One region of the Streptomyces sp. NPDC041122 genome, then DNA from elsewhere that is predicted to be linked to it. Evidence: riboswitches for the same ligand, from Rfam matches in the RefSeq annotation. Region 1 holds a riboswitch; each other region holds the start of a gene.

Region 1 (7,598 bases):
GCGAGCGGCTGCAACGGGCGCTCGCCGACGGCGACACCGGGCTCCTGGAGACCGGCGTCGAGGAACTGCTGCGCTACGACGGTCCCGTCGAGCTCGCCACCTGGCGGTTCGCGACCGAGGCGCTCAGCATCGGCGGCCGGGACATCGCCGCCGGCGACCCCGTGCTCGTCGTCCTCGCCGCCGCGGACCGCGACCCCCGCCGCTTCGACCGGGCCGACACCCTGGACCTCTCCCGCCGTGACAATCAGCACCTCGGATACGGCCACGGCATCCACTACTGCCTCGGCGCACCCCTGGCCCGCCTGGAGGGCCGGACCGCCCTCGCGACACTGCTCCGGCGCCTTCCCGACCTGCAACTCGCGGCGGATCCCGCCGATTTGCGGTGGCGTGGCGGACTGATCATGCGGGGACTGCGCACGCTGCCGGTGGAGTTCACGGACGCACAGCCCCGGGGCCGGGACTGACGGGTCGTCAGGACTGTGATGTTCACGTGATCTCCGCTGCATCGACTTGTGACAAGCGTTCGACTGCGGCTACGTTCACGACGACTTGAGCGCCCCCGGGCGCCCCAGTTGTCGCTGCAGTCTCCTGAAAGGCACCCGCATGCTCTCCGGCCATGGTCGTCACCGACGCCCCCGCCAGGCCCCGGCACTCGTCGTCGCGGCAGGCGTCACCGGATCAGCCATCGCCATCCCGCTGCTCGCCGCCACCAGCGCGAGCGCGGCCGACACCGCCACGTGGGACAAGCTCGCCCAGTGCGAGAGCGGCGGCGCGTGGAGCGCGAATCCGGGCAACGGTTACTACGGAGGGCTCCAGCTCTCCCAGGAGAGATGGGAGGCCTACGGCGGCCTCGAGTTCGCGCCCAGCCCCGACCAGGCCTCCAAGTCCCAGCAGATCGCCGTCGCCGAGAAGGTCCTCGACGCCAAGGGCACCGACGCCTGGCCGAGCTGCGCCCCGATCGCCGGACTCACCGACGGCGGCGCCGCGGCCGACGTCGACCCCGGAGCCCCTCTTCCGCAGGCCCCGGACGACTCGTCCGGCTCCACCGGCTCGACCGGGAGCGGCAAGGCCGACGGCGCGAAGGACTCCGGGGACGCCAAGGGTGCGGACGACGCCGCCAAGGACTCCGCGGACAAGAACAAGGGCACGGACGAGGACGAGGGCGAGAAGGCCGACCCGTCCACGGACGCCGGCGAACCGTCAGCCGACTCCGACACGCCCGGCTCCGCCGACGGCGCACGAGACAAGAATCACGACGAGTCCGGCGAAAAGGACGGCAAGGGCGGCGCGGCGGACGCGGATGACGCGGACGCCGACGGCAAGTCCGGCCCGCAGGACCCCTCTTCGCCCGGCTCCGCGGGGTCGACCGCGCCCGCCGAGGGCTCGGACGGCGCCTCGGCGGGCCGCCACCGCGGCGACGCCGACGCGAGCGAGCGGGCCGGCGGCGACCGTCCCGGCCGGCACGCCTCGCGCGGCGCCGACCGCGACGGTGCCGTCGCCGACGGGTCGTACACGGTGCGCTCCGGGGACAACCTCTCGCGCATCGCCGACGACCTCGACGTGGCGGGCGGCTGGCACGAGCTCTACGCCGGGAACAAGAAGACCGTCGGCGGCGACCCGGACCTCATCCTGCCCGGTCAGAGCCTCGATCTGGGCGAAAAGTAACGGTAGTTGACGAAGAGTCGGGCGGGGTCTTCGCGTCGTATGTCTGCTTTGGCGCAAGTGAGACATGGGTCTCAGAAGCCCTGATCGTCTTTGAAATTGTGTGGAAGACGTGATTACCGTCGTCACCGCTCGCCACTGGTGAGCCCCGCCGGTCGGTACGCCGAATCCTGCCAACGGCCGGACGGGAACAGTCGTCGCTCAAGAGCGCCGTCGGCAGGAGCGGGGGACCCAAGGTTTGTGCCGGGTCCGTCCGTTGAGGGGTGGGGCAGCCGAGAGGCTGAGCGCCGCGAGACGGACGGGAACGGCTAGGGGTGAAGTCGCGCTCAAGGAGTGCGACCGGGCAACCACATCGGCCCGAACCCGACAGCTCACCTCGCAGGCGTCGGTGTAGGGGATCAACTCATGCTGCTTTCCAGCAAGGGCAAGCACCGTCGTCCGTCCAAGGCCACGCGTGTCGCCACGCTCGTCGGTGTGACCGGTGCCGCCGTCGCCGCTCCGCTGATGGCGGCCGGCTCGGCCTCCGCCGCCACCACCTCCGAGTGGGACGCCGTCGCCCAGTGCGAGTCGGGCGGCAACTGGTCCATCAACACCGGCAACGGCTTCCAGGGCGGTCTGCAGTTCTCGCCGTCCACCTGGGCCGCGTACGGCGGCACCAAGTACGCGCCGTCCGCCGACAAGGCCTCCAAGGCCCAGCAGATCGAGATCGGCGAGAAGGTCCTCGCCGGCCAGGGCAAGGGTGCCTGGCCGTCCTGCGGTGTCGGCCTCTCGGGCGCCTCCCCCAGCAGCGGTGGCGGCCAGCAGGAGCAGGCCCCGCAGCAGCAGGAGAAGCCGCAGCCGCAGCAGACGCAGCAGCAGGCCGCTCCGGAGCAGCAGCAGGCCGCGCCGAAGCCGCAGCCCACGCCGCAGACCGAGTCCAAGAAGACCGTCGAGACCCCGACCGGCAAGACGGTCAAGAAGGGCGACGGCGAGTACAAGGTCGCGACCGGCGACACCCTCTCCAAGATCGCCCAGTCGCACCACGTCAAGGGCGGCTGGCAGAAGGTCTACAAGCTCAACGGCGACATCATCGACGACGCCGACTTCATCTACCCGGGCCAGCAGCTGCACCTCAGCTGACCCTCCGGTCCCACCCGGCCGTGCCTCGGCGGAGGTGCGGCCACCCCGTCCCCACGGGCTCCCCGCCCCGGTGCGCGTATCCCCCGTACGCACCGGGGCGGGGCCATGTCCGCCCCCGGATCCACGTCCCGTACCACCGCCGCACGCCCCCGCCGTGTTCGCTACCAGCGAGTAGAAACGCGGTCTTCCGTCCTGTTTCCCGGGGATTTCGGCTCTTGTCCGTCCCACGGGACGGGCGGTCGGCTGGCTGAAGCCCCGGAGCCGGTTAGGCTCAGGAGACGCAGGGGCCGAAGCGGCCCGCGTAAACGCGTCACATCCCAGAAGGAGATGCTCGTGCCGTCCATCGACGTCGTCGTAGCCCGGGAAATCCTGGACTCCCGAGGCAACCCCACGGTCGAGGTCGAGGTCGGCCTCGACGACGGCAGCACCGGTCGTGCCGCCGTTCCGTCCGGTGCCTCCACCGGTGCCTTCGAGGCCATCGAACTCCGTGACGGTGACCCCAACCGTTACCAGGGCAAGGGTGTCGAGAAGGCCGTCCTCGCCGTCATCGAGCAGATCGGCCCGGAGCTCGTCGGCTACGACGCCACCGAGCAGCGCCTGATCGACCAGGCCATGTTCGACCTGGACGCCACCGACAACAAGGGCTCGCTCGGCGCCAACGCCATCCTCGGCGTCTCGCTCGCCGTCGCGCACGCCGCCTCCGAGGCCAGCGACCTGCCGCTGTTCCGCTACCTCGGCGGCCCGAACGCGCACCTGCTGCCCGTCCCGATGATGAACATCCTGAACGGCGGGTCGCACGCCGACTCCAACGTCGACATCCAGGAGTTCATGATCGCGCCGATCGGCGCCGAGTCGTTCTCCGAGGCGCTGCGCTGGGGCACCGAGGTCTACCACACCCTCAAGAAGGTCCTGAAGGACAAGGGCCTCTCCACGGGCCTGGGCGACGAGGGCGGCTTCGCCCCGAACCTGGACTCCAACCGCGCCGCGCTCGACCTCATCCTGGAGGCCATCAAGCAGGCCGGTTACGTCCCGGGCGAGCAGGTCGCGCTGGCGCTCGACGTCGCCGCGTCCGAGTTCTACAAGGACGGCTCCTACGAGTTCGAGGGCAAGTCCCGCTCGGCCGCCGAGATGACCGAGTACTACGCGGAGCTCGTCGCCTCGTACCCGCTGGTCTCCATCGAGGACCCGCTGTTCGAGGACGACTGGGCCGGTTGGAACACCATCACCGAGAAGCTCGGCGACAAGGTGCAGCTCGTCGGCGACGACCTGTTCGTCACCAACCCCGAGCGCCTGGCCCGCGGCATCGAGGAGAACTCGGCCAACGCCCTGCTCGTCAAGGTCAACCAGATCGGCTCGCTGACCGAGACCCTGGACGCCGTCGAGATGGCCCAGCGCAACGGCTTCAAGTGCATGATGTCCCACCGCTCCGGCGAGACCGAGGACGTCACCATCGCCGACCTGGCCGTCGCCACCAACTGCGGCCAGATCAAGACCGGCGCCCCGGCCCGCTCCGAGCGCGTCGCCAAGTACAACCAGCTGCTCCGCATCGAGGAGATCCTCGACGACGCGGCCGTCTACGCCGGCCGCAGCGCCTTCCCGCGGTTCCGCTTTGCGGACCAGTAGGCACAGTCGCTTCGCGGACCAGTAGGCGCGGGGGAGTCACAGCGGCTCCCTCAGCCATGTAGTTACGTACGTCCCCGCACCCGGTCCCGTACCGTGTGCGGGGACGTACGCACGTATACGCGCAGCTCTGGGGAGGCGGAACCATGGCCAAGGCCGGGACCAAGGACCGGTTCTCCACCGCGACCCGCCTGCGGCTGCTCGGCGAGCAGACCGCCGAGCGCGTCTACCGCTCCCAGACCAAGCGTCAGGCCCGCCGCTCCCGGCTCACCGGCCGCGCCGCCCTTCTCGCCCTCGTGCTCTGCTCGTTGGTCGTCGCGCTCGCCTATCCGATGCGCCAGTACGTCTCCCAGCGCGCCGAGATCGACGACCTGCGCCGGCAGCAGGCCGAGCACCACGCGGACGTCGAGAAGCTGCGCGACGAGAAGGCCCGCTGGCAGGACGACGCGTACGCGGAGCAGCGCATCCGCGACCGGCTGCACTACGTGATGCCCGGCGAGACCGGCTTCACGGTGATCGACCCCGCGGCGGCGCACAGCCGGCGCCCGGACCAGGGCGCGGCCGCCCGCCCCTGGTACTCCAACGTCTGGGACGGCGTCGACAAGGCCGACCGCCCCGACAACTGACGACCGATGGAAAGACAGGCATGGAAACGCCCCCGCCGACCACTGAGCGCACCGAGCCGACCGACGCCGACGTCGAGGCCTTCAAGCAGCAGCTCGGCCGCCCGCCGCGCGGGCTCCGGGCCATCGCGCACCGCTGCCCCTGCGGGCAGCCGGACGTCGTCGAGACGGCGCCGCGCCTCCCGGACGGGACGCCCTTCCCGACGACGTACTACCTGACGTGCCCCCGGGCCGCCTCCGCCATCGGCACCCTGGAGGCCAACGGTGTGATGAAGGAGATGTCGGAGCGGCTGCAGACCGATCCGGAGCTCGCCGCCGCGTACCGCGCCGCGCACGAGGACTACCTCGCGCGCCGTGACGCCATCGAGGTCCTGGAGGGCTTCCCGAGCGCGGGCGGCATGCCGGACCGCGTGAAGTGCCTGCACGTCCTGGTCGGCCACTCGCTGGCCGCGGGCCCCGGGGTGAACCCGCTGGGCGACGAGGCCCTCGCGATGCTGCCCGAGTGGTGGGCGAAGGGCCCGTGCGTCACGCCGTGCGCGGCCGGCGAGGGGGAGAGCGCATGACGAGGGTCGCCGCCATCGACTGCGGCACCAACTCGATCCGGCTTCTGGTGGCCGACGCCGACCCCGCCACCGGCGCGCTGGTCGACCTCGACCGCCGGATGCAGATCGTCCGCCTCGGCCAGGGGGTGGACCGGACGGGCCGCCTCGCCCCCGAGGCGCTGCAGCGCACCTTCGCGGCCTGCCGCGAGTACGCCGCGGTCATCAAGGAACACGGCGCCGAGCGGGTCCGCTTCGTCGCCACCTCCGCCTCCCGCGACGCGGAGAACCGCGACGAGTTCGTGGCCGGCGTCCTGGACATCCTGGGCGTCGAGCCGGAGGTCATCACCGGCGACCAGGAGGCCGAGTTCTCCTTCACCGGCGCGACCAAGGAGCTGACCGGCCGGGACGACGTGGCCACGCCGTATCTGGTCGTGGACATCGGCGGCGGCTCCACGGAGTTCGTGGTCGGCGGCGACCACGTGCAGGCCGCCCGCTCGGTCGACGTCGGCTGCGTGCGCTTGACCGAGCGTCATCTGCTGCGGGACGGCGTGGTCAGCGACCCCCCGACGCCGGATCAGCTGGCCGCGATCCGCACCGACATCGAGGCGGCCCTCGACCTCGCCGAGCGGACGGTGCCGCTCAAGGAGGCCCGCACGCTGGTGGGCCTGGCCGGCTCGGTGACCACGGTCGCCGCGATCGCCCTGGGGCTCGACGCCTACGACTCGCGGGCGATCCACCACTCCCGGATCCCGTACGAGCGGGTCAAGGGGATCGTGGAGCGGCTGACGCACGCCACGCACGACGAGCGCGCCGCGATCCCGGTGATGCACGCGGGCCGCGTCGACGTCATCGCGTCGGGTGCCCTCGTGCTCCTCGCGATCATGGACAGGGTGGGCGCCCGCGAGGTCGTCGTCAGCGAGCACGACATCCTCGACGGCATCGCCCACAAGGTGGCCGAGGAGGCCGAGGAACTGCCGCGGCAGGCACCGGATCTGGAGGCCTAGGAGCCGCCCGCCGGACCGGATCCCGCCGCCCCGTACAGGGCGTGCCCGGCCTTTCACCTGATCGGGCACGCCCCGGCCCGGTGTCGACGCGGCCGGCCCTTCGCCGCGCGTGCTTCAGTGTGCAGCGGACGACAGGGTCCCCACACGACGGGAGACACCAGCATGCGCATCCGATCCACCCTCGCGGCCCTCGCCCTGGCCGTCGCCGTCGTGGTCGCCGGGGCAGGCGTGGCCGCGGCGGACGGCTCGCCCGGATTCTTCAGCGGCAACGTCTAGCCGACGGCCGTTCCCGGCACGGACGACGAGCGGGCCCCGGCACCTGTACAGGTGCCGGGGCCCGCTCGTCGCGCGGTGGGACGCGTCAGTCCTGCACCAGGTCGCCGAACACGGCCACCGAGTTCCAGTTGCCGTTGCCCCAGTCGGCCGACTCGTGGGACGGGGCGTTGCCGCTGAACTCGGCCTCGTTGTGGCCGTTGTGACCGTTGTAGTCGTCGTGGTCGTCGGCGAGGGCGGTGCCGGCGGCCCCGAGGGTGGCTGCGGTGGCCAGGGCCGCTGCGGCGAGGGCGGTACGGATGCGCATGCTGCTCTCCCAATCAATGAGGGGGTTGGTGATCGCTCTTCGATCTGACCGCAGCCCCGGTGGGCGGGCAACAGGTGGTGGTGCGACAGGGTGACGGGCCGCGGCCCGGGGCAGCTCCGGTGAACGCCTGAGCGCGTCGGGCAGCGTCTGAGCGGCTGGTGGAGGGGTCGGAAGGCCCTTCGGCGACACTCCGTCGGGAAACTTCGTGAAGTTCTTCACAAGGAATTCGGCCCCGATGGACGAGGTTCGGGGTCACTTGGCCCCCGAAAGGGTTCCTGGAAGGGCCTTACGGCCTCCGGATCAGAGGTTCCGGGGCGGCGGCCGGGAGTGGGCGCGGCCGGTGGTCCACCCCGTCGCGTAGCCAGGACGGGCAGCTCACAAGGGGTGAACAACGACTCGTGTGACACCCTGGTTCCCCTTCGGCGCCATGACCTCCGTCACGTGGGCG
Region 2 (7,598 bases), on a different contig from region 1:
ACCCCGTACCCCGTCGTGGAGTGCCCGCCCGACACCCGCCCCGGACGGGGCTGCGTCGAGGAGCGTGAGGACGCCCTCGCCGCGTACACCCAGGCGCTGCTCTGGAACATCACCGGCGACCGCGCGCACGCCAAGAAGGCGGTGCAGATCATGGACGCGTGGTCGAAGGTGATCACCGGGCACACGGAGGCCAACGCCGGGCTGCAGACCGCGTGGGCCGCCACCTCCTGGGCCCGCGCCGCCGAGGCCGTGCGCTACACCTACGACGGCTGGAACGACGGCTCGCTGCTGCGCTTCGAGCGGATGCTGCGCAACGCCTACCTGCCCCAGGTCAGGGACGGTTCCGCCGACTTCAACGGCAACTGGGACCTGGTGATGGCCGACGCCACCATGGCGATGGCCGTCTTCCTCGACGACCACGCCGCGTTCGAGAAGGCCGTGCACCACTTCCGCACCCGCGTGCCCGCGTACTTCTATCTGGAGTCCGACGGGAAGCTGCCCGTCTCCCCGGCGGGCAGCGGCATCGACACCGCCCCCGAGCTGCGGAAGTACTGGTTCGGGCAGGGCACCTTCGTCGACGGCATCGCGCAGGAGACCTGCCGCAACCTCAAGCACGCCAGTTACTCGCTGGCCGCCACCGCGCACATGGCGGAGACCGCCCGCCACCAGGGCGTCGACCTGTACGGGGAGGTCAAGGAGCGGATGCGGGCCGCCTTCGAGTTCCACTCCCGGTACCAGCTGGGCGAGAAGGCACCGGGCTGGCTCTGCGGCGGCCGGGTGCAGCGCGACATGGGGCCCGACACGGAGGTCGGCCTCAACCACCTGCGGGGGCGGCTGCACCTGGACATGCCGCTGACCGAGCGGTTCACCGAGCAGCGGCGCCCCGAGGGCACGGACGGGCTCTTCGTGGCGTGGGAGACGCTCACGCACGCGGACAACCCGTGAACGGCGGTGTGCGGGGCGGTGGCGGGGAAGTGGTTCGACGCACCCCTCCGCATGGCGTAGTGTTGTGTTCACCGACGCGGGGTGGAGCAGCTCGGTAGCTCGCTGGGCTCATAACCCAGAGGTCGCAGGTTCAAATCCTGTCCCCGCTACTGAAGGCCCAGGGCCGGAAGCATCAGCTTCCGGCCCTGGGTTTTTTTCCGGTCCCCCACGGGTTTCGCCGCCCCCGTAACCCGGTCGGCCCGCACCGGCTCGCCTCCGCTCCCCACCGGGGGAACCCTGGGTGGAGCGCGGTGATGGGCGCGGAGTCGGCGGGAGACAAGCGGTGGGGCAGCGAGGCGGAACCGGCGACAGGGGTGCCACCGCGCACGAGCGGACGTTCGTCCGCGCGCTCCCCCTCCTGCTGCTCCTCGTCGGGGTCGTGTACGACGTCTCGACCCCGCCCGAGTTCACCGCGGCGCCCCTCTTCACGGCCGCCCCGCTGATCGCCGCCCCCTTCTACTCGCTCCTGAGCACCGTCCTGACCGGCGCCGCCGCCACCGCCGCCGTCCTCGTCCTGCACTTCGGGAACGTGGGCAGCAGCCATGTCGAGGCCGTCACCGAGGTGCTCACCGTGGTCACCGTCGCGGCCCTCGCGATCGTCATCAACCGCGTCGTGCGCCGCGGCAACGACCGGCTCGCCAACGCCCGTTCCATCGCCGAGACGACCCAGCGCGCCGTGCTGCCCGAGCCGGACCCGCGGATCGGCGGGCTCGACATCGCGGCACGGTACGAGGCGGCGCAGGCCGACGCCTTCATCGGGGGCGACCTGTACGCGGTGCAGGACACCCCGTACGGGGTCCGGCTCATCGTCGGCGACGTACGCGGCAAGGGCATGGGCGCCGTCGCCGCGGTCGCCGTCGTCATCGGGGCCTTCCGGGAGGCCGCCGAGCAGGAGACCACGCTGGAGGCCGTGGCGCAGCGCCTGGAGCGGGCCCTCGCCCGGGAGGGCACCCGGCGCGACGGCCTGGACGCCTTCGAGGGGTTCACCACCGCCGTCCTCGCCGAGATCCGGCATGCCGACGGCCGGGTGCGGCTGATCAACCGGGGTCACCCGTCCCCGCTGCTGCTGCGCGGCGACGGGCGGCTGTGCGTCATGTCGGCGAGCGAGCCCGCGCTGCCGCTCGGCATGGGTGAGCTGGGGATCTGGCCGGACCGGGCCGACGAGACCGACTTCCCGCCCGGCGCGACGCTGCTGTTCTACACGGACGGGCTGTCGGAGGCGCGGGACGCGGCGGGGGAGTTCTACGATCCGGCGACCCGGCTCGGCGGGCGGATCTTCCCGGGGCGCGGGGGCCCGCGGGCGCTGCTCGCCGCGCTCGCGGAGGAGGTGCGACGGCACACCGGGGGCGGGATGACGGACGACATGGCGCTCCTCGCGGTGCGCCGGCCGGTCGCCGGGGATCCGGATGTCACCACTGGTGACTGAAGTGCGCCGCTCCGCATGACATCTGACGTACTGTCAAGGGAATGTGAAATTCCGGTGCGGACCGAGGTGGGGTCGACTCGCCCCGTTCCGCCCCCGTGCGTCCCGGTACGTACAGCCGGTCGGCGTTAACGATCAACCGGAACAGCTTGGAATACCGACCCGCTGTCTATTAACGTTCGATAACGCAGCGCGGTCGTCCCAGCCGTCACTAGAGGCGGCTCCGCGCGCACGCGCCTAATCCCGCAAGGGAGCCGGGGAACCACTAACTTGGGGTGAATCGGACCTCTGCCGCCCATGCACGCATGCCTCGATCCCGTCATGCGCGCACGCGCCGGCAGATGCCCGTAGGAGACCTTCCTGCTCCGAACCCGTCAGCTAACCCGGTAGGCGAGAAGGAAGGAAAGGAGTGCGCCCCCGTGGCGTCCAACCGGCCTGCCCCCCAAGCCGTGTACCTACCGAATGACGACGACTTCGGCGTGTACGACGAGGACCAGTTCGAGGAGTGGAACCCCACCGAGGATTCCGTCCGGCCCGTCCGCGGCAGGCACCGTGTGCACAAGAAGGGCGGCGGCGGGCTCGCCCGCAGCTCCACCGTCCTCGGCGTGGGCGTCATCGCCGCCGTCGGCGCGGGCGGCATCGCCACCGCGCAGGACGGCAAGCCGCCGGTCTCCATATCGATGCCCGACCTGCCGGGCGTGGCCGCCGTCGCCGACTCGCTCCCCGAGGCCAAGTCCCTGCCGGGCGTGGGCTCGTTGCTGGCCGACGACTCCTCCGACACCACGACGGCCGCCGCCGCGTCCGCCCCGCTCACCGCCGCCGGCGTCAGTCCCGTCGACGCCGAGCAGGGCACCACCGACGCGGGCGAGGCGCTGCGCGCCCGCATCATGCGGCAGGCCGAGAACCAGCAGCACCAGGCGGACGCCGCCGTACGGACCGCGGCCGAGGACGCCGCCGTCAAGAAGGCCGCCGAAGAGGCCGCCGCGCAGCAGAAGGCCGCCGAGAAGAAGGCGGACGCCGAGGCCGCCGCCAAGAAGAAGAAGGCGGAGGAGGCCCGCAAGGCCAAGGCCGAGGCCGCGCGCCTGGCCAAGCTCGCCAAGAGCTACGCCATCCCGACCTCCTCGTACACCCTCACCTCGCACTTCGGCGACGCCGGCGCCATGTGGTCCTCCGGCCACCACACCGGCCTCGACTTCGCCGCGCCCACGGGCACCCCGCTCAAGGCCGTGCACACCGGCACCGTCAAGGAGGCCGGCTGGGCGGGCGCGTACGGGTACCGCACCGTGCTCGAACTCGAGGACGGTACGGAGATCTGGTACTGCCACCAGTCCTCGCTCAATGTCAGCGCGGGCCAGAAGGTCACCACCGGCGAGGTCATCGGCCGCGTCGGCGCGACCGGCAACGTCACCGGGCCGCACCTCCACCTGGAGGTCCACACGCCCGAAGGCACCGGGATCGACCCGCTCGGCTGGCTGCAGGGCAAGGGCCTGAACCCCTGAGGTCCGCGCCCGCGCGGTGCTGAGTTCCCTCCGCACTCCGGCGGTCCTGGCGGCATCCCCCCCGACGCCAGGGCCGCCGGTCCGGTGGTGCGTGCACGGAATTCCGCATCCGGTGGCCTTGTTGAGGAACACATGACTCATCTGCGTACGCTCGGCTCCTCCGACCTCGAGGTCTTCCCGCTCTCCCTGGGCGGCAACGTCTTCGGCTGGACCGCCGACCGGGCCGCCTCCTTCGCCGTCCTCGACGCCTACACCGCCGCGGGCGGCAACTTCATCGACACCGCCGACGTCTACTCGGCCTGGGTGGAGGGCAACAAGGGCGGTGAGTCCGAGACCCTCGTCGGCGAATGGCTGGCCGGACGCGGCAACCGCTCCGACGTCGTCATCGCCACCAAGGTCGGCGCCCACCCCGAGTTCAAGGGCCTCTCCCCGGCCACCGTCAAGGCCGGCATCGACGCCTCCCTGCGCCGCCTCGGCACCGACTACATCGACCTCTACTACACGCACTACGACGACCCGTCGGTCCCCGTGGAGGAGATCATCGGGACGCTCGACGGACTGGTGCGGGACGGCAAGGTGCGCGCCATCGCCGCCTCCAACATCACCCCCGAGCGGCTCCAGGAATCCCTCGACCTCTCCGACCGCGAGGGCCTCGCGCGCTACGTCGCGCTCCAGCCGCACTACAACCTCGTCTCCCGCGACACCTACGAGGGCCCGCTCCAGGAGGTCGCCTCGCGCTCCGGCCTCGCGGCCGTCCCCTACTACGCGCTCGCGTCCGGCTTCCTCACCGGCAAGTACCGTCCGGGCACGAAGGTGGAGAGCGCCCGCAGCGGCGGGGTCGCGCAGTACGTGGGCAGCGAGCGGGGCGAGCGCGTCCTGACCGCGCTCGACGAGATCGCCGAGGCGCACGGCGCGCAGGTCGCGACCGTGGCGCTCGCCTGGCTGGCCGCGCAGCCCACGGTGGCGGCGCCGATCGCCTCCGCGCGCACGGTCGAACAGCTGCCGGCGCTGCTCGCGGTGGCGGACCTGGAGCTGACGCCGGCGGAGATCGCGCGGCTGACGGCAGCGTCCGCCTAGGAGCGGTGGGCCTAGGAGCGGTAGGGGTTGTAGGGGCCGTACGTGGATCCCGCGTCGTACGTGGGGTGGCCGCTCGCCGCCGGCTGGGGCCGGGGGAGCGGCTGCCCGTACGGGGGGAATCCGTAGGGGGCGGGGCCGGGCGCCCCGTAGTGCGGGTGGCCGTACCCGCCGGAGGCCCCGTACGACCCGTACGACCCGTAGGGGCCGGGGGGCAGCGGACGGACCACCGGTGCCGTCGCCTGCGCCGCGTACGCGAGCGCGGGGCGGGCCGGCTCGCGCCGCTCCCAGAGCCTTTCGAGGAGTTCCCGCTCGCGCGCCACGAAGTCGGCCCCGGCCCGGCCGCGCCGGCCGCGGTGGCGCAGGAACGCCAGCGACGTCGCGTACATCTGGTACTCGGCGACCGTGCGGGCCGCCGCCTTCCCCCAGGTGTACGAGGCGTAGTCGCGGGCCAGCGCGCGGGCCCGCATCGAGCCCAGCGCGTACGGCTCGGGCGGGGTGAGCCAGCCCGCCGCCACATACGCGGGCAGCTCCGCGCGGATCGTGCGCAGCTCGCGCTGCCGGGTCCAGACGGCCAGCCACGTCAGCAGGCCGAACGCCGGGAGCATGAACGCCGCGTACACGGTGAAGAAGCCGTACTGCCCGAAGACCGCCGAGCCGTTCCACAGGGCGTGCATGCCCATCGCCAGCAGCAGTCCGGTGAGCGGGAGCAGCACGCGGCGCAGGTGGTGGCGGTCGGCGGCGAACGCGGCGAAGCCGAAGCCGATGCCGGTCAGGACCGTGAACAGCGGGTGCGCGAACGGGGACATGACGACCCGTACGAAGAAGGTCGCGGCCGTCACGGAGGCGAGGCCGCTGTCGCGGCTGAGCTGGTCGGTGACGAAGGCGTTGCCCAGATAGAGGATGTTCTCGGTGAACGCGAAGCCGGTCGCGGTCACCCCGGCTATGACGACGCCGTCGACGAGGCCCGTGAAGTCGCGTCTGCGGAAGAGGAAGACGAGCAGGATCGCGGCGGCCTTCGCGCTCTCCTCGACGATCGGCGCGATGACGGTGGCGCCGAGGGTGTCGGCGCCGGTGGGGTCGGCGGTGGCGGTGGCTATCCAGCGGATCGCGAAGCTGTTCGCCACGATCGCGACGAGGGCGGCCGCGCAGGCGCCCCAGGAGAAGGAGAAGAGGAGGTTCCGCCAGGGCCCCGGCTGCACCCGGTCCAGCCAGCGGAACGCGGCGACGAGCAGCGGGACGGGCACGACCGCGAGGCCGAGCCCGACCAGGAACCCCTCGGTGCCCGTCTGCTCCCGCACCAGGGCGAGGATCACCAGGCCGGAGAGGGCGAGCAGGGTGACGAGCGCGCCTCCGCGTATCGCGCGCCGCTGCCACCAGCGGACGCGGCGCAGCTCCCTCGGGGCGGGCGCCTCGGGGGGTATCGGATACGGGGAACTGGTGGCCACGTCGTTGACCCTAACGAGGGATGGGGGTGGCCGCGACGGTGCCTCAGTTCTCCGGGGCGGACTCGGTGATTCCGCTCGGCGGGTTCGCGGTCCGGCGGAACAGCAGGTCGTGGACGACGTGGCCCTTGCCGAGGCCCTGGCCCTCGAAGCGGGTGAGGGGGCGGAACTCGGGGCGCGGGGCATATCCGCCGTCGGCCCGGGTGTTCTCGAAGTCGGGGTGCGCGGTGAGCACCTCCAGCATCTGCTCGGCGTACGGCTCCCAGTCGGTCGCGCAGTGCAGGATCGCGCCGGGCTTGAGGGAGGGCGCGGCCAGGGTCAGGAACTCCGGCTGGATCAGGCGGCGCTTGTGGTGGCGGGCCTTGGGCCAGGGGTCGGGGAAGTAGACGCGCAGGCCGTCGAGGGAGGCGGGCGCGAGCATCTCGCGGAGCAGGATGATCGCGTCGCCGTTGGCCACCCGGACGTTGGTGAGGCCGCCGCGCTCCGCGAGGCCGAGGAGGTTGCCCTGGCCGGGGGTGTGCACGTCGACGGCGAGGATGCCGGTGTCCGGGTCGGCGGCGGCCATCCGCGCGGTGGCCTCGCCCATGCCGAAGCCGATCTCCAGGACGACGGGCTTGTCGGAGGGCTTCTCGCCGTCCCCGAAGAGCTCGGCGAGGTCCAGCGTGCGCAGCCCGTCGATGTCGAGGCCCCACACGGGCCAGAGCCGGCGCAGCGCGTCGCCCTGGCTGGTGGTCACCCGGCTGCGCCGGGGCTGGAAGCTGCGGATCCGCCGCTCGTGGTGCGACCCGGCCGGGTCGGGCGAGGGCCCGCCGGGAAACCGGGGCGCGGCCTGCGGGCGGCCACCGGGCCGGGGCGCGCCGGCTTCGCTCGGCGACGGGGCTTCGGGGGTCGGCGAGGGGGCTTCGGGGGTGTGGGGTGAGTCAGACACAGTGCGGCAATTTTACGGGGCGGCGGGGGGTGGGGTGCGGCGAGCGGGCAGGGGCGGTCCGCGGCGCGGTGGCATCGGCCCGGCCCGGGGGCTGAGCGGGCGGGGCCGCCTTTCCGCGGTGTGCCGGTCCCGGCCTGGCCACGGGGGCATGGAGCGGGCGGGGGCGGCCTTCGGCTGGGCTGTTGGGCTGTGGCGTCGGACGGCTCTGCTCCCGGCGTACGGCCTCCGTGGACCGGGGCGCTTAC
Region 3 (7,598 bases), on a different contig from region 1:
CAGCCGGAGTGCTGCTCGTCGGCGCCGGCGTCTCCGGGATCTTCGTGCTCCAGGGCTCCGCCGCCCACCTGGGCGCCGTCCTGCAGGCCTCCCTGGCCGTGCTCGTCGGCGTCGCGCTGCTCGCCGGCCCCTATCTCGTCCGCATGATGCAGGACCTCTCCGAGGAGCGCCTGATGCGCATCCGCGCCCAGGAGAGAGCCGAGGTTGCCGCCCATGTGCACGACTCCGTGCTGCACACCCTGACCCTGATCCAGCGCAACGCGGAGAGCGCGAGCGAGGTGCGTCGCCTCGCCCGCGCCCAGGAGCGGGACCTGCGGGCCTGGCTCTACAAACCGGAGGGCACCGGCAAGGACGAGGACGAGGAGCCCGACACCCTCGCCGAGGCGGTGCGCCGCAGCGCCGCCGAGGTCGAGGACAAGCACGGCGTCCCCATCGAGGTCGTCGTGGTCGGCGACTGCCCGCTCGACGAGCGGCTGACCGCGCAGATGCAGGCCGCGAGGGAAGCGATGGTGAACGCCGCCAAGTACGGTGGCGAGGGCGGCGCGGTGCAGGTCTTCGCCGAAGTCGAGGGGGAGACGGTGTTCGTGTCCGTCCGGGACCGCGGCCCCGGCTTCGATCTGGACTCCGTGCCCGACGACCGCATGGGCGTACGAGAATCGATCATCGGCCGGATGCAGCGCAACGGCGGCACGGCGCGGCTGCGCGCGGTGCCCGGCGGCGGTACGGAAGTCGAGCTGGAGATGGAGAGGACGGCGACGACATGAGCGACGCGACCGGGGTCAACGGGCCCACGGAGCCGACCGGATCGGACGAGGGCGGCGGTGCGGACGGGCGTCGTGTGCGAGTCGTCCTGGTCGACGACCACCGGATGTTCCGCACCGGGGTGCAGGCCGAGATCGGCCGGACCGACATCACCGGCGTCGAGGTGATCGGCGAGGCCGCCGACGTCGACCAGGCGGTCACGGTCATCACGGCCACCCGGCCGGAGGTCGTCCTGTTGGACGTGCACCTGCCGGGCGGCGGCGGGGTGGAAGTCCTGCGCCGCTGCGCGCCGTTGATGGCCGACGCGGAGAACCCGGTGCGCTTCCTCGCGCTGTCGGTCTCCGACGCCGCCGAGGACGTCATCGGTGTCATCCGGGGCGGGGCCCGCGGCTATGTCACCAAGACGATCACCGGCACGGACCTGGTCGACTCCATCTTCCGCGTGCAGGACGGTGACGCGGTGTTCTCGCCGCGCCTGGCCGGGTTCGTCCTGGACGCCTTCGCCTCCACCGACGCCCCTCCGGTCGACGAGGACCTGGACCGCCTCACCCAGCGCGAGCGGGAGGTGCTGCGGCTCATCGCGCGCGGGTATGCGTACAAGGAGATCGCCAAACAACTCTTCATCTCCGTGAAGACGGTCGAGTCGCATGTGTCGGCGGTCCTGCGGAAGTTGCAGCTGTCCAACCGTCACGAGCTGACGCGGTGGGCGACGGCACGGCGGCTGGTCTGACGGCGGCGGCCGCCGCCGTCAGGGCGCGGTCGGAGCCGACGGCGAGGTCAGGCTCCGTACCGCCCACCGGTAGTGGCCGACGGCCTTCGCGGCGCCGAGGAGCCCGGTCAGCCACACGATGAGGCCGATGCCCATGCCCTGGACGACGTCGGCGTAGGTGTCGCGGCCCGGTTCGGCGTACGCGGCGGCGGCGAAGGACGCCCACAGGCCGAGCGTGCAGACGGCGAGGGACGACAGGAGCCAGAAGAGGCTGAGCGCGGGGGAGCGCAGCCGGGCGTCGGACGCCGGGTGGTGCTCCAGGGCGAGCCAGGCGGCGGACAGCTGACGGATGCGCCGGTCGTGCCGGACGGCGAACACGACCCCGATCACGGAGGGCGCGAGCACCGCGAGGCCGAGGACCCCGAGAACCGGGCCCAGGAGGAAGCCGGAGGCGTCCTCGTCCGCGAGCATCTGGAGCGGCTGGACCAGCAGCGCCCAGCCGACGGCGGCGCCGAGGCCGCAGAGCCACAGCAGCAGGAGCCGGTCCACGCCCAAGTAGCTTCTGTGCAGCGCTTCCAGGGCCATGCCCCGGTCGGTGAGCAGCGTCTGCCGGTCCGGCCAGGTACGCAGATACACGGGGGGTGGAGGCGGCGGCAGGGTACGGCTAGGCATGGACGTGACAGTAGCGGGTGGCGGCGCGCGTGATCAGGGCCCGTTGCTCCGCCGGCGGACGGCTACCCCGCCTCCGTCGTCTCGCGCGAGCCCTCTTACGCCACCCGGGTTGCGCCTGCGAACGGCATCTGGTCGATCGGCGCGAGCCGCACCGGAGCGCTCGGGTTCGGGGCGTGGATCATCTGGCCGTGGCCCACATAGAGGCCGACGTGGCTGATGCCCGAGTAGAAGAACACCAGGTCACCGGGGCGGAGTTCGGAGCGCGCGACCCGTTGGCCGGCGTTGATCTGGGCATAGGTGGTGCGGGGCAGGGAGACGCCCGCCGCGCGGTACGCGGCCTGGGTGAGGCCTGAGCAGTCGAAGGCGTTCGGTCCGGTGGCGCCCCACACGTACGGGCTGCCGAGCGCCTTGTACGCGTAGGAAACGGCGGACGCGGCGCGGGTGTTGGGGGCCTTGGCGGTACGCGGGGAGGCGTCGCGGACGTGGGTGCGGGTGGCGCGTTCGACCGTCGGGGCGGCGAGTTCCGCGCGCTGCTGGGCCGTGAGCCAGGACAGCAGCCGTCTGGCCTCGCCGAGCTTTTCGGTGACCGTCTTCTTGTGCTTGCGCAGCTCCGCCTGGCGGGCCCGGAGGGCGGCGAGCCGGTCGTCGGCCGTGTCGCGCAGCTGTTCCACTCCGCGGAGCTGCTTGCGCACGTCCCGCAGGGCCACGGCCTGCCGACTGCCGGCGCGGTCGGCGCGTGCCGCGCGGTCCAGGAACTGCTCGGGGTCGGAGGAGAGCGCGAGCTGCACGGCGGGGTCGATGCCGCCCGCGCGGTACTGCGCGGTGGCGTACGAACCCAGGGCGTCGCGGGCGGAGTTGAGTTTCTCCGTCCTGCGGGCCGCCTCGTCGCGCAGCGCCGTGAGCGACTTCTCGGCCTTCTCGGCCTTCTCCTTCGCGCCGTTGTACTTCTCGGTGGCCGTCTCCGCCTCGCGGTAGAGCGCGTCGACCTTGGACTTCACCTCGGTGGGGCCGGGCGGTGGATCCGCGTGCCCGACGCCGTCGAACGCGGTCGCCGAGGCGGCTCCCGCGAGGGCGAGGGTGAGAGCGGTGCGAGCGGTGCGGAACGTGCTGCCGCTGAGCGAGCGCGGGCTGGGCTTGCGGTGCGCTGCCACGAAGAGGGCTCCTTACGTGTCCGGCGACGGCCCGCCACAGGGGGGAGCGGGCCGCCGCCGGGTTTCTCGGCGGTGGTGTCCGACGAGCCGTCCGGTCCGGACGGCGACGGGGAGCCGGTCACCTGGTGGAGGACGCTAAACCTGACCGTCACGGGCTGGTGACGGATTGTGCGGAACCGACGGAAGTGGGCGCCTGGATGACCGACTGTGACCGGGTCGCCCGGCCGGGGGCGCCTGCTTCGCACGCGGCTGTGACCGATGGCTGGATCGCGCCGCAGCCGCGAGGGAGCGGTGGTACGGGGGTGGCCGCCGGGAGCCGTGGGCGGCCGGGTTAGGCTCCGGCCCCATGGACCTACTCATCCATCTCTTCGTCGGCCTGCACATCATCGGCATCGCCTCGCTCCTGGGCGGTTTCCTCACCCAGATGAAGCAGATGGGCCAGGGTGCCGCCCGCTTCAGCCCCGCGATGCTGCACGGCGCGCTCGTCATGCTCGTCACCGGTGTGGTCCTCGTCGGCCTCAACCAGGCGGACGACAACGCGGTCAACAACCTCAAGATCGGCATCAAGCTGGCCGTGCTGATCGTGATCCTCGCGCTGGTCTACGTGAAGCGGGACGAGGAGAAGATCGAGAAGCCGCTGTTCGGCGCGGTCGGCCTGTTGACGGTGGCGAACATCTTCATCGCCGTGCTCTGGACCTGACACGCCGTGCTCCGGACCTGACGCGGTGCGCCGGACCTGAGCGCCGGCCTCCCGGCCGGCACGTACGCGAACGTGTGGCCCGCATCCCCCCGGGATGCGGGCCACACGCGCGTGGGGGTGCGGTTACGCGGGACGCACCACACTGTGGATCGGCATGTAGTAGATCGACTCGACGCGGACGTTCGCGCCCGGCTTCGGGGCGTGGATCATCTTGCCGTTGCCGATGTAGATCCCGACGTGGCTGATGTCGTCGTAGAAGAACACCAGGTCACCGGGTGCGGCGTCGGCGGTCTTGACGGTCGTGCCGACCTTCGCCTGGTCCCATGTGGTGCGGGGCAGGGAGATCCCCGCGGCCTTCCAGGCGTCCTGGGTGAGGCCGGAGCAGTCGTAGGAGTCGGGGCCGGTGGCACCCCACACGTACGGCTTGCCGATCTGTGCCTCCGCGAAGTCGATGACCTTCGCGGCCTTCGTGGCGTAGCCGCCGTCCGTACTCCCGGATCCCGTACCGGACCCTGTACCGGCCCCCGAGCCCGCGCCGGTGCCTGACCCCGATCCGGAACCGGAGCCGGAGTCGCCGTTCTCCCGCTCCTTCTCCCGCTGCGCGGCCTCCTCCGCCTTGCGCTTGCGCTCCGCCTCGGCGGCCTGCTCGCGGGCCAGCTTCTCGGCCTTGCGCTTGGCCTCCTGCTTCTTCTTCCGCTCGATCTCCGCCAGCCGCGCCTTCTCCTGGGCGGTGAGCTTCGAGAGGAGCTCGCGCGCGTCGCCCAGCTTCCGCTGGACGGTCTGCTTGCTCGTCTTGAGGTCGTCCCGCGCGTCGCTGAGCGTCTTGAGGCTCGTCGCGGCCTGGGTGCGCTGCTTGGTCGCCGAGGCCTGTTCCGCCTCGTACGCGTCGACCGCCTTCTTCTGGCGCGTGGTCAGCCGGTCCGCCAGGTGGTTCTGGTCAAAGTAGCCCTGTGGGTCATCGGCGAGCATCATCGTCGCCGTCTCGGAGACGGCACCGGTGCGGTACTGCGCGGCGGCGAACGCGCCGAGCTCCTTGCGGGCGTCGTTCAGCTTGTCGGCGCGCGCGGCCACGTCGTCGAGCAGACGGTCGGCCTTCTTGCGCTGCTTGTCGGTGCGCTCCTTGGCGGCGTTGTACTTCTGGGTGGCCACCCCGGCCTGCTGGTAGAGCTCGTCGACCTTCTTCTGGACCTCTTCGAGGCTGGGCTTCGCCGGTGTGGAGGGCGCTGCCTGCGCGCTCTGCGACAGGAGGGCGACGGAGGTGAGGGCGGCCGTCGTGATGCCGAGGGCGGGGGTCGTGCGGAGTGCGGATGACCGGGTCCGCGGCTTGCGGTGCGACGCCAAGGGAGGCGACTCCTTCCGTAGACCGCCTACCGGGTTAGCTGTCGGGTTCGGGCGGGTGGTCCGGAAGGTTGCCCTACGGTCCCGTACTGCGTACGGGACCGATTCACCCCAAGTTCTCGGTGGGTCCCCGGCTCCGAACATGTCGGACTCGGCGGGGGCCACCCGTTCCCGGCGGGGTTCGCCGGTGGGGGACGAGCGGCCCGCGCAGCACGCTAGCCAATTCGTGTGGCCCGTGTGAAGGTTGATGTTCGTTATGCCCGATACATTTTCGTTACTTTTCGAGGGGCCCGGCGCGAGCGCCGGAATGATGCGCACCGGCAAATGCGGACTGTGATCGTCCGCGGGCGGGGGGTAGCCGGGCGGGCGGCCGGACGTGAGGTGACCGGAACCCGCAGCGGGTTGTCAGTGGGGCCGCCTAGACTCGGGAGGCGATGAGCAGCCTCTTTGATGACAGCTTCCTGGCGGACCTGCAGCCTTCCCGGGCCGCGGACGAAGCGCCCCCGCCGCCGCCCGAGGACAGCACTCCGGAGCCCATTCCGGACGACCTGTTCAACGGGAAGTTCGACGCGCCCATGACTCGGGAGACGCACTACCGCGACGGTGCCCCCCGCCCGGTCATCGACCCGGCGTCGCTCCTGGACGGGCTGAACGAGAACCAGCGCGCGGCCGTCGTGCACGCCGGCTCCCCGCTGCTCATCGTCGCCGGCGCCGGCTCCGGCAAGACCCGCGTGCTGACCCACCGCATCGCGTACCTGCTCGCCGAGCGCGGTGCGCACCCCGGCCAGATCCTCGCGATCACCTTCACGAACAAGGCCGCGGGCGAGATGAAGGAGCGCGTCGAGCAGCTCGTGGGCCCGCGGGCGAACGCCATGTGGGTGTCGACCTTCCACAGCGCCTGCGTCCGCATCCTGCGCCGCGAGTACAAGAAGCTGGGCTTCACCTCCTCCTTCTCGATCTACGACGCCGCGGACTCCAAGCGCCTGATGGCCCTGGTCTGCCGTGACCTGGATCTCGATCCGAAGAAGTTCCCGCCGAAGTCCTTCAGCGCCAAGATCTCCAACCTGAAGAACGAGCTGATCGACGAGGAGGACTTCGCGGGCCAGGCGGCCGACGGCTTCGAGAAGACCCTCGCCCAGGCCTACGCGATGTACCAGTCGCGCCTCCGCGAGGCGAACGCGCTGGACTTCGACGACCTGATCATGACGACGGTCCACCTGCTCCGCGCCTTCCCGGACGTCGCCGAGCACTACCGCCGCCGCTTCCGGCACGTCATGGTCGACGAGTACCAGGACACCAACCACGCGCAGTACGCGCTGGTGCGCGAGCTGGTCGGCCCCTCCGGAGGCGAGGGCGACGACCCCGCCGAGCTGTGTGTGGTGGGCGACGCCGACCAGTCGATCTACGCCTTCCGCGGCGCCACGATCCGCAACATCCTCCAGTTCGAGGAGGACTACACCGACGCGACGACGATCCTCCTGGAGCAGAACTACCGCTCCACGCAGACGATCCTCACCGCCGCGAACGCCGTCATCGAGCGGAACGAAAGCCGCCGCCCGAAGAACCTCTGGACCAACCAGGGCGCGGGCGCGCGCATCACCGGGTACGTCGCGGACACCGAGCACGACGAGGCGCAGTTCGTCGCCGACGAGATCGACCGCCTCACGGACGCGGGCGACGCGAAGGCCGGCGACGTGGCGATCTTCTACCGGACGAACGCCCAGTCCCGTGTCTTCGAAGAGATCTTCATCCGCGTCGGCCTGCCCTACAAGGTCGTCGGCGGCGTCCGCTTCTACGAGCGCAAGGAGGTCCGCGATGTGCTGGCCTACCTGCGTGTTCTCGCCAACCCCGAGGACGCGGTCCCGCTGCGCCGCATCCTCAACGTGCCCAAGCGAGGCATCGGCGACCGCGCGGAGGCGATGATCGACGCGCTCTCGCAGCGCGAGAAGATCTCCTTCCCGCAGGCGCTGCGCCGCGTCGACGAGGCGTACGGCATGGCGGCCCGTTCGGTCAACGCCGTCAAGCGGTTCAACACGCTCATGGAGGAGCTGCGGACGATCGTCGAGTCCGGCGCGGGCCCGGCCGTCGTCCTGGAAGCCGTCCTTGAACGCACCGGCTACCTCGCCGAGTTGCAGGCCTCGACCGACCCGCAGGACGAGACGCGCATCGAGAACCTCCAGGAACTCGCCGCGGTGGCCCTGGAGTTCGAGCAGGACAACAACCAGGCGGGGGAGCAGGACGACGGCCAGGCGGAGGGCGAAGGCCC
Region 4 (7,598 bases), on a different contig from region 1:
GAGGCCGCGACCATGCAGTTCCACCCCCAGCCCCAGGCGGGCACGGCCAAGCCCTGGGCCTTCCCCGCCCCCCGGCGCGGCACCCTGCCCAACGGCCTCACCGTCCTGCGCTGCCACCGCCCCGGCCAGCAGGTCGTGGCCGTGGAGATCCACCTCGAAGCGCCCCTGGACGCCGAGCCCGAGGGCCTCGACGGCGTCGCCACGATCATGGCGAGGGCCTTCAACGAGGGCACCGACAAGCACTCCGCCGAGGAGTTCGCCGCCGAGCTCGACCGCTGTGGCGCGACCCTCGACGCGCACGCCGACCACCCCGGAGTGCGCGTCTCCCTGGAGGTCCCGGTCTCCCGGCTCCCCAAGGCGCTCGGCCTGCTCGCCGACGCGCTGCGGGCCCCGGCCTTCGCCGACAGCGAGATCGAACGGCTCGTACGCAATCGCCTGGACGAGATCCCGCACGAGGCCGCCAACCCCGCGCGGCGCGCCGCCAAGGAGCTCTCCCGGCAGCTCTTCCCGGCGACCTCGCGCATGTCCCGGCCGCGCCAGGGCACCGAGGAGACGGTCACCGCCATCGACTCGGCGGCGGTGCGGGCCTTCTACGAGAAGCACGTCCGGCCCGCCACGGCCACCCTCGTCGTGGTCGGCGACCTGACCGGCACCGACCTGGACGCCGTCCTCGCGGACACCGTCGGCGCCTGGACCGGCTCCGCGGGCGAGCCGCGCCCGGTGCCGCCGGTGACCGCCGACGACCGCGGCCGCGTCGTCATCGTGGACCGCCCCGGAGCGGTCCAGACGCAGCTGCTGATCGGCCGCATCGGCCCCGACCGGCACGACCGCGTCTGGCCCGCCCAGGTGCTCGGCACGTACTGCCTGGGCGGCACCCTCACCTCCCGTCTGGACCGCGTCCTGCGGGAGGAGAAGGGATACACCTACGGCGTACGGGCGTTCGGCCAGGTGCTGCGTTCGGCGCCGGACGGCACGGGCGCCGCGATGCTCGCCATCAGCGGCTCCGTGGACACCCCGAACACCGGCCCGGCGCTCGACGACCTCTGGAAGGTGCTGCGCACCCTCGCCGCCGACGGGCTCACCGACGCCGAGCGCGACGTCGCCGTGCAGAACCTGGTGGGCGTCGCCCCGCTCAAGTACGAGATGGCGGCCTCCGTGGCGGCCACCCTCGCCGACCAGGTCGAGCAGAACCTGCCGGACGACTTCCAGGCGCAGCTGTACCGGCAGCTGGCTGCCACCGGCACCGTGGAGGCCACCGCGGCCGTCGTGAACGCCTTCCCGGAGGACCGTCTGGTGACGGTCCTCGTCGGGGACGCCGCGCAGATCGAGGAGCCCGTCAGGGCCCTCGGGATCGGCGATGTGACGGTGGTCACCGGCTGAGTGACCGTCAGGCCGGACATGTCAGGACCCCGGTGACCGCTTAGGGCGCCGGGGTCCTCATATGTCCGAATTCATATGGAGGTTGCCCGTCTGCCCTGTGGCGTGCGCTACAAAAGTCGCGTTCTGTTTGTCGATTGAAAGTGCGGCCGTTTAGCGTCGGTCCGGCTGTTCGTCGCGCAGTAAGCCGCACCCGCGGCACCGGACAGTCATCGCCGAGTCCCCGTACGGCGCGAGCCAGGGGAGCCGGGGACCCACACGTCCCTTGGGGTGAATCGGGCACCTTGCCGTGAGGCGAGGGACCCGTAGGAGACCTTCCTGCTCCGAACCCGTCAGCTAACCCGGTAGGCGAGAAGGAAGGAAAGGATCAGCCGCTTCATGGCGTTCACCCGTGCCACCGGGAAGCACCGTCGTCCGAGCCGCCTCACGCGTACCACCGCGAACGTCGCGGGCGTCGCAGCGCTCACCACCACCGGTGTCATCGGAGGCCTCGCCGGTCCGGCGCTCGCCGCCGCCGATGACGCGGCCCTCGAGCACACCGGCTTCACCCAGGCCATCTCCGTCGGCGACACGCTCGCCGAGAGCGTCGACGCGCAGGCCGCCGCCCAGCGCCAGGCCGCCGACGACGCCGCTGCCGCCCGGAAGGCCGAAGAGGCCGCCAAGAAGAAGGCCGCCGAGGAGAAGCGCAAGGCCGAGGCCGAGGCCAAGGCGAAGGCCGAGAAGGAGCGCGAGGCCAAGGAGCGCGCCGCCCGCGCGGCCGAGCGCAAGCGCCTGAACAGCTACGTCTCCCCGATCTCCGGCTCGTACGTCTCCACGGGCTACCAGACCGGCGGCGCCATGTGGTCCTCCGGTAGCCACACCGGCATCGACTTCCACGCCGCGTCCGGCACCTCCGTCCACGCGGTCGGCTCCGGCACCGTCGTCGAGGCCGGCTGGGGCGGCGCCTACGGCAACAACGTGGTCATCAAGATGAACGACGGCACGTACACCCAGTACGGCCACATGTCCTCCCTCGGTGTCTCCGTCGGCCAGACGGTCACCCCGGGCCAGCAGATAGGCATCTCCGGCGCCACCGGAAACGCCAGCGGCCCGCACCTGCACTTCGAGGCCCGTACCGGCCCGGACTACGGCTCGGACATCGACCCCATCGCGTACCTGCGCGGACACGGCGTCAACGTCTGACGGACGCGGATTTCCGCAGCATCGCTTCGAAAGCCCCGGCTCCTGGTGAGCCGGGGCTTTCGCGTGCGGCTGTGTCGGCCCCCGTCCCGTATTGGCCAAAAGATATCCATGAATTCCCGGACGCCATCGGAAATTGCGGAGCTCTGCAATAGAGTCACCGGACGAGCGTCGGCCGACCGCGCGGCGCGGGGAATTCAATGGAGGTCCGGTCAGTGGGTGGAGGTCCGGTCACGCGCATTCCGGCGCACTCGGTCAGCACGGCCATCCGGGACGACATCGTCGCCGGAGTCCACGTGAGGGGCGGCCGGCTCACCGAGGAACTCCTCGCGCGCCGCTACGGCGTCTCGCGCGTCCCCGTGCGCGAGGCGCTGCGCACCCTGGAGGCCGAGGGTTTCGTCGTCACGCGCAGGCACGCGGGCGCGTGCGTCGCGGAACCGACGGAGCAGGAGGCGGCGGACCTCCTGGAGATGCGGACGCTGCTCGAACCGCTCGCCGCGGCGCGCGCCGCACAGCGCCGCGACGACGCGCACCTGAAGGTCCTGCGCGGACTCGTCCGGCTGGGCCAGGAGCGCGCCAGGAGCGGCCTGGGGGAGGATCTGCGGTCCCTGGGCGGCTGGTTCCACGAGACGCTCGCCCAGGCGTCCGCCAGCCCCGGCCTCGGCGCGCTGCTCACCCAGCTGCGCCACAAGGTCGCCTGGATGTACGTGGTGGAGTCCCCGGCGGCGCCGGCCGAGGCGTGGTCCGAGCACGCCGCGATCCTCGACGCGGTGGCCCGCAAGGACGCGGGGCGGGCCAGGGCGCTCGCCGCCGCGCACGCCGAGCGGACGGCGGCCGCCCAACGGCTGCGTCCCGCACGGCGGGCGGAGCGCGACGGTGTGAGGGATCCGCAACATGCCGTCAACACGGTGAGCCTCCGGAATTAACGGAGGAGCCGTATAAACAGAGGGACCTTATGGAAAGAGGGGGCCGCGCGAAAATGCGGGAATTCTGGGCCCTGTTTTTCGGTGTGCGCCGTGAAAACGTTGAAGGGGTCACCCGGAAAATTCCGGGTGACCCCTTCAACGATTTTCAGGAACGCGTCCTAGACCGTCTCCGGAAGCTCCTCGAGCCCCTCCGAGACGAGCTTCGCCAGCCGGTCGAGGGCGGCGTCGGCACCCTCGGCGTCGGAGGCGAGCACGATCTCCTCGCCGCCCTGGGCGCCCAGGCCGAGCACCGCGAGCATCGAGGCGGCGTTGACCGGGTTGCCGTCGGCCTTGGCGATCGTCACGGGGACGCCGGCGGCCGTGGCCGCGCGGACGAAGATGGAGGCGGGTCGGGCGTGAAGGCCCTCGGCCCAGCCGACGTTGACGTGGCGCTCAGCCATGTGTTGCTGCCCTTCCAGGTGTCTCACACTTGTCTAGACCAGTGTCTCATGCCGTCACGGGTGCTCCGTCGGACATACGTCCTGGTCCCGATGGCCGTTCGACCCGTCCTAGCCTGCCCCGGCCCCGGCGGCCGCGCGACCCGTACCCTGGCCCCATGCAGACCGCGTCGGATCAGCAGGATCGGCACGACTACCCCGCCCACTGGGAAGCCGATGTGGTGCTGCGCGACGGAGGGACCGCCCGGATCAGGCCCATCACGGCCGAGGACGCGGACCGGCTGGTCAGCTTCTACGAACAGGTGTCGGACGAGTCGAAGTACTACCGCTTCTTCGCGCCCTATCCGCGGCTGTCCGCCAAGGACGTCCATCGTTTCACCCACCACGACCAGGTCGACCGGGTGGGGCTCGCGGTCACGGTGGGCGGCGAGTTCATCGCGACCGTGCGCTACGACCGCATCGACGAGCGCGGCATGGCCGCCAGCGCGCCCGCCGACGAGGCCGAGGTCGCCTTCCTCGTGCAGGACGCCCACCAGGGCCGCGGTGTGGCCTCCGCGCTCCTGGAGCACATCGCCGCCGTCGCCAGGGAGCGCGGCATCCGCCGCTTCGCCGCCGAGGTGCTGCCCGCCAACACCAAGATGATCAAGGTGTTCACGGACGCCGGCTACCAGCAGAAGCGCAGCTTCGAGGACGGCGTCGTCCGTCTCGAGTTCGACCTGGAGCCCACCGACCGCTCACTCGCGGTGCAGCGCGCCCGTGAACAGCGTGCCGAGGGCCGCTCCGTGCAGCGCCTCCTGACGCCCGGCTCGGTGGCGGTGATCGGCGTGGGGCGGGCCGCGGGCGGCGTGGGCCGCAGCGTCCTGCGCAACCTCAGGGACTCCGGCTTCACCGGGCGGCTTTCCGCGGTGAACAGCGCGTTCGACGAAGAGACCGACGGCCCGGACATCGAAGGGGTGCCGGCGTTCCGCTCCGTCGCGGACATCGAGGAGCCCGTAGACCTCGCGGTGATCGCCGTCCCCGCCGACCGGGTGCCCCAGGTCGTCGCCGAGTGCGGCGAGCGAGGCGTACAGGGCCTCGTGGTGCTCTCCGCCGGGTACGGGGAGAGCGGGCCCGAGGGGCGCGAGCGGCAGCGCGAACTGGTCCGCCAGGCCCGGTCCTACGGGATGCGGATCATCGGCCCGAACGCCTTCGGGGTCATCAACACCGCCCCGCAGATCCGCCTCAACGCCTCGCTGGCCCCGCAGTCGCCCACGCGCGGGCGGATCGGGCTGTTCACCCAGTCCGGCGCGATCGGCATCGCCCTGCTGTCCGGACTGCACCGGCGGGGCGCGGGGCTCTCCACGTTCGTCGGCTCCGGCAACCGCGCGGACGTGTCCGGCAACGACCTCCTCCAGTACTGGTACGAGGACCCGGACACCGACGTCACGCTGATGTACCTGGAGACCATCGGCAACCCCCGCAAGTTCACCCGCCTCGCGCGGCGTTCCGCGACCGCCAAGCCGCTCGTCGTGGTCCAGGGCGCCCGGCACAGCGGCATCGCGCCGACCGGCCACGCCGTGCAGGCCACCCGGCTGCCGCACGCCACGGTCTCGGCCCTGCTGCGCCAGGCGGGCGTCATCCGGGTGGACACCGTCACCGAGATGGTCGACGCGGGGCTGCTGCTCGCGGGCCAGCCGCTGCCCTCCGGGCCCCGGGTCGGCATCCTCGGCAACTCCGAGTCGCTCGGCCTGCTCACGTACGACGCGTGCATCGCCGACGGACTGCGGCCGTTGCCGCCCCGCGACCTCACGACCGGCGCCCTCCCGGCCGACTTCCGCGCGGCGCTCGCCGAGGCGCTCTCGGACGACGGCTGTGACGCGGTGATCGTCAACGCGATCCCCTGGGTGGGCGAGGACGGGGCGACCACCGACCCCGAGACGCTGGCCACGGAGTTGCGGGCGGCCGCCGCGGGGTGCCCCGCGAAACCGGTCGCCGTGGTACACGTGGAGCTCGGCGGGCTCGCCGAGGCACTGGCGGCCGCCACCAGTACCCGTCCGGACGCGCCCGCCCCGGCCTCCGTGCCGGACGCGGGGGGTACGGCAAGGAGGCCCGCCGACCCCGTACCCGCCATGCCCCCGGCCGCCCCCGCCGCCAGGCCCGCGGACCCCGCGGCTCCAGGCGAACCCACGGAATCCGCCGAACCCACCGACCAGTACCGCATTCCGGCCTACCCCGCCGCCGAGCGTGCCGTGCGGGCCCTCTCCGAAGCGGTCAAGTACGCGCAGTGGCGTCGCGAGGCCGACGAGCCGGGCCGGGTGCACGAGTACGACGACATCGACGAGAGCGGGGCCGCCACCCGCATCGAGGAGCTGCTCGCCAAGGACGGCGATCCGCGCGGTGCCACCCTCGCCCCGGACGACGCCGACGAGCTGCTCGCGCGGTACGGCATCCACGTACGGCAGGCGCTGCCCGCGCCCGATCCGGACGCGGCGGTGGCGGCCGCGCGGGCCATCGGCTATCCCGTCGCCCTGAAGACCACCGCCCCGCACCTGCGGCACCGCGCGGACCTCGGCGGGGTCCGCCTCGACCTGACCGGTGAGGAACAACTGCGCCGGGCGTACCAGGAGTTGACCGACCTCTTCGGAGGGCCGGCCGAGTTGCGTCCCGTGGTGCAGGGCATGGTGCCGCGCGGCGTGGACACCGTGGTCCGCGCGGTGATCGATCCGGCGGCCGGCGCGGTGCTCTCGTTCGGCCTCGCCGGCGCCGCCTCCGAGCTGCTCGGCGACACCGCGCACCGCCTCGTCCCCGTCACCGACCGCGAGGCGAACTCCCTGGTCCGATCCATCCGGACCGCGCCACTCCTGTTCGGCTGGCGCGGCTCCGCGCCCGTGGACACACCGGCTCTCGAAGAACTGCTGCAGCGGGTGTCCCGGCTCGTCGACGACCATCCGGAGGTGGTCGGGGTCTCCCTGGAGCCCGTGGTGGTCGCCCAGCGCGGCCTCTCCGTGCTCGGCGCCTCCGTACGGCTCGCGCCCCCGCCCGCCCGCGACGACCTCGGTCCGCGCACCCTTCCGGGGTACTGAGCCGCCCTTTCCGGGTACGGGAGCGTTCCGCTCCCGGCCGGAGGCGGCCACGGGGCACCGTGCGCCCCGCACCGGGCCGTAGGATGGACGGCATGGCAAAGACCGGTACGACGACCCAGGGGCTGCGCGCGGCGATCGAGCGCAGCGGCTACTACCCGGCCCTCGTGGCCGAGGCGGTGGAGGCCGCGATCGGCGGCGAGGCCATCGGGTCCTACCTGGTCCACCAGGAGACGACGTTCGACGCCAACGAAGTGCGCCGGCACGTCACCGTTCTCGTCCTGACCGGCACGCGCTTCATCGTCAGCCACACCGACGAGCAGGCGGCGGACAGCACCTCCCCGACGCCGTACGCGACCACCTCCACCGAGTCGGTCAAGATCGGCCGCATCTCCTCGGTCGTGGTCAGCCGGGTCGTCGCCAACCCGGAGAAGTACGTGCCGGGGACGCCGCCGCGCGAGGTCGTCCTGACCATCGGCTGGGGCGCGGTGTCGCGCATCGACCTGGAGCCCGCGGCCTGCGGCGACCCCAACTGCGAGGCGGACCACGGCTACACGGGCAGTTCGACCGCCGACGACCTCAGTCTCCGCGTCAGCGAGGCGGGCGACGGCCCCGACGCC

The links. Region 1 has a riboswitch for cyclic di-AMP ahead of ACZ6B8_RS32615 (transglycosylase family protein). Riboswitches for the same ligand answer to the same signal wherever they lie in the genome.
Region 2: it holds a riboswitch for cyclic di-AMP, as region 1 does, so the genes downstream of both, ACZ6B8_RS12385 (M23 family metallopeptidase) here and ACZ6B8_RS32615 (transglycosylase family protein) in region 1, are expected to answer to the same signal.
Region 3: it holds a riboswitch for cyclic di-AMP, as region 1 does, so the genes downstream of both, ACZ6B8_RS04910 (C40 family peptidase) here and ACZ6B8_RS32615 (transglycosylase family protein) in region 1, are expected to answer to the same signal.
Region 4: it holds a riboswitch for cyclic di-AMP, as region 1 does, so the genes downstream of both, ACZ6B8_RS07005 (M23 family metallopeptidase) here and ACZ6B8_RS32615 (transglycosylase family protein) in region 1, are expected to answer to the same signal.

What each region holds. Positions count from the first base shown of each region.
Region 1 is NZ_JBVIYQ010000010.1:333,254-340,851, forward strand. It holds gene ACZ6B8_RS32605 (cytochrome P450 family protein) at 1-464, shown strand, start outside; gene ACZ6B8_RS32610 (transglycosylase family protein) at 604-1,665, shown strand; cyclic di-AMP (ydaO/yuaA leader) riboswitch at 1,894-2,063, shown strand; gene ACZ6B8_RS32615 (transglycosylase family protein) at 2,068-2,781, shown strand; gene eno (phosphopyruvate hydratase) at 3,115-4,404, shown strand; gene ACZ6B8_RS32625 (FtsB family cell division protein) at 4,548-5,027, shown strand; gene ACZ6B8_RS32630 (DUF501 domain-containing protein) at 5,048-5,587, shown strand; gene ACZ6B8_RS32635 (Ppx/GppA phosphatase family protein) at 5,584-6,570, shown strand; gene ACZ6B8_RS32640 (hypothetical protein) at 6,932-7,150, opposite strand.
Region 2 is NZ_JBVIYQ010000003.1:28,793-36,390, reverse strand. It holds gene ACZ6B8_RS12400 (alginate lyase family protein) at 1-945, shown strand, start outside; tRNA gene ACZ6B8_RS12395 (tRNA-Met) at 1,021-1,094, shown strand; gene ACZ6B8_RS12390 (PP2C family protein-serine/threonine phosphatase) at 1,268-2,410, shown strand; cyclic di-AMP (ydaO/yuaA leader) riboswitch at 2,632-2,815, shown strand; gene ACZ6B8_RS12385 (M23 family metallopeptidase) at 2,827-3,906, shown strand; gene ACZ6B8_RS12380 (aldo/keto reductase) at 4,039-4,983, shown strand; gene ACZ6B8_RS12375 (PrsW family intramembrane metalloprotease) at 4,995-6,428, opposite strand; gene trmB (tRNA (guanosine(46)-N7)-methyltransferase TrmB) at 6,472-7,353, opposite strand.
Region 3 is NZ_JBVIYQ010000001.1:1,129,270-1,136,867, reverse strand. It holds gene ACZ6B8_RS04935 (PspC domain-containing protein) at 1-764, shown strand, start outside; gene ACZ6B8_RS04930 (LuxR C-terminal-related transcriptional regulator) at 761-1,492, shown strand; gene ACZ6B8_RS04925 (hypothetical protein) at 1,511-2,143, opposite strand; gene ACZ6B8_RS04920 (C40 family peptidase) at 2,239-3,294, opposite strand; gene ACZ6B8_RS04915 (hypothetical protein) at 3,641-3,994, shown strand; gene ACZ6B8_RS04910 (C40 family peptidase) at 4,118-5,335, opposite strand; cyclic di-AMP (ydaO/yuaA leader) riboswitch at 5,344-5,499, opposite strand; gene ACZ6B8_RS04905 (ATP-dependent DNA helicase) at 5,767-7,598, shown strand, end outside.
Region 4 is NZ_JBVIYQ010000002.1:151,416-159,013, forward strand. It holds gene ACZ6B8_RS07000 (M16 family metallopeptidase) at 1-1,380, shown strand, start outside; cyclic di-AMP (ydaO/yuaA leader) riboswitch at 1,581-1,742, shown strand; gene ACZ6B8_RS07005 (M23 family metallopeptidase) at 1,756-2,559, shown strand; gene ACZ6B8_RS07010 (GntR family transcriptional regulator) at 2,772-3,482, shown strand; gene ACZ6B8_RS07015 (HPr family phosphocarrier protein) at 3,641-3,922, opposite strand; gene ACZ6B8_RS07020 (bifunctional acetate--CoA ligase family protein/GNAT family N-acetyltransferase) at 4,078-6,981, shown strand; gene ACZ6B8_RS07025 (DUF5998 family protein) at 7,074-7,598, shown strand, end outside.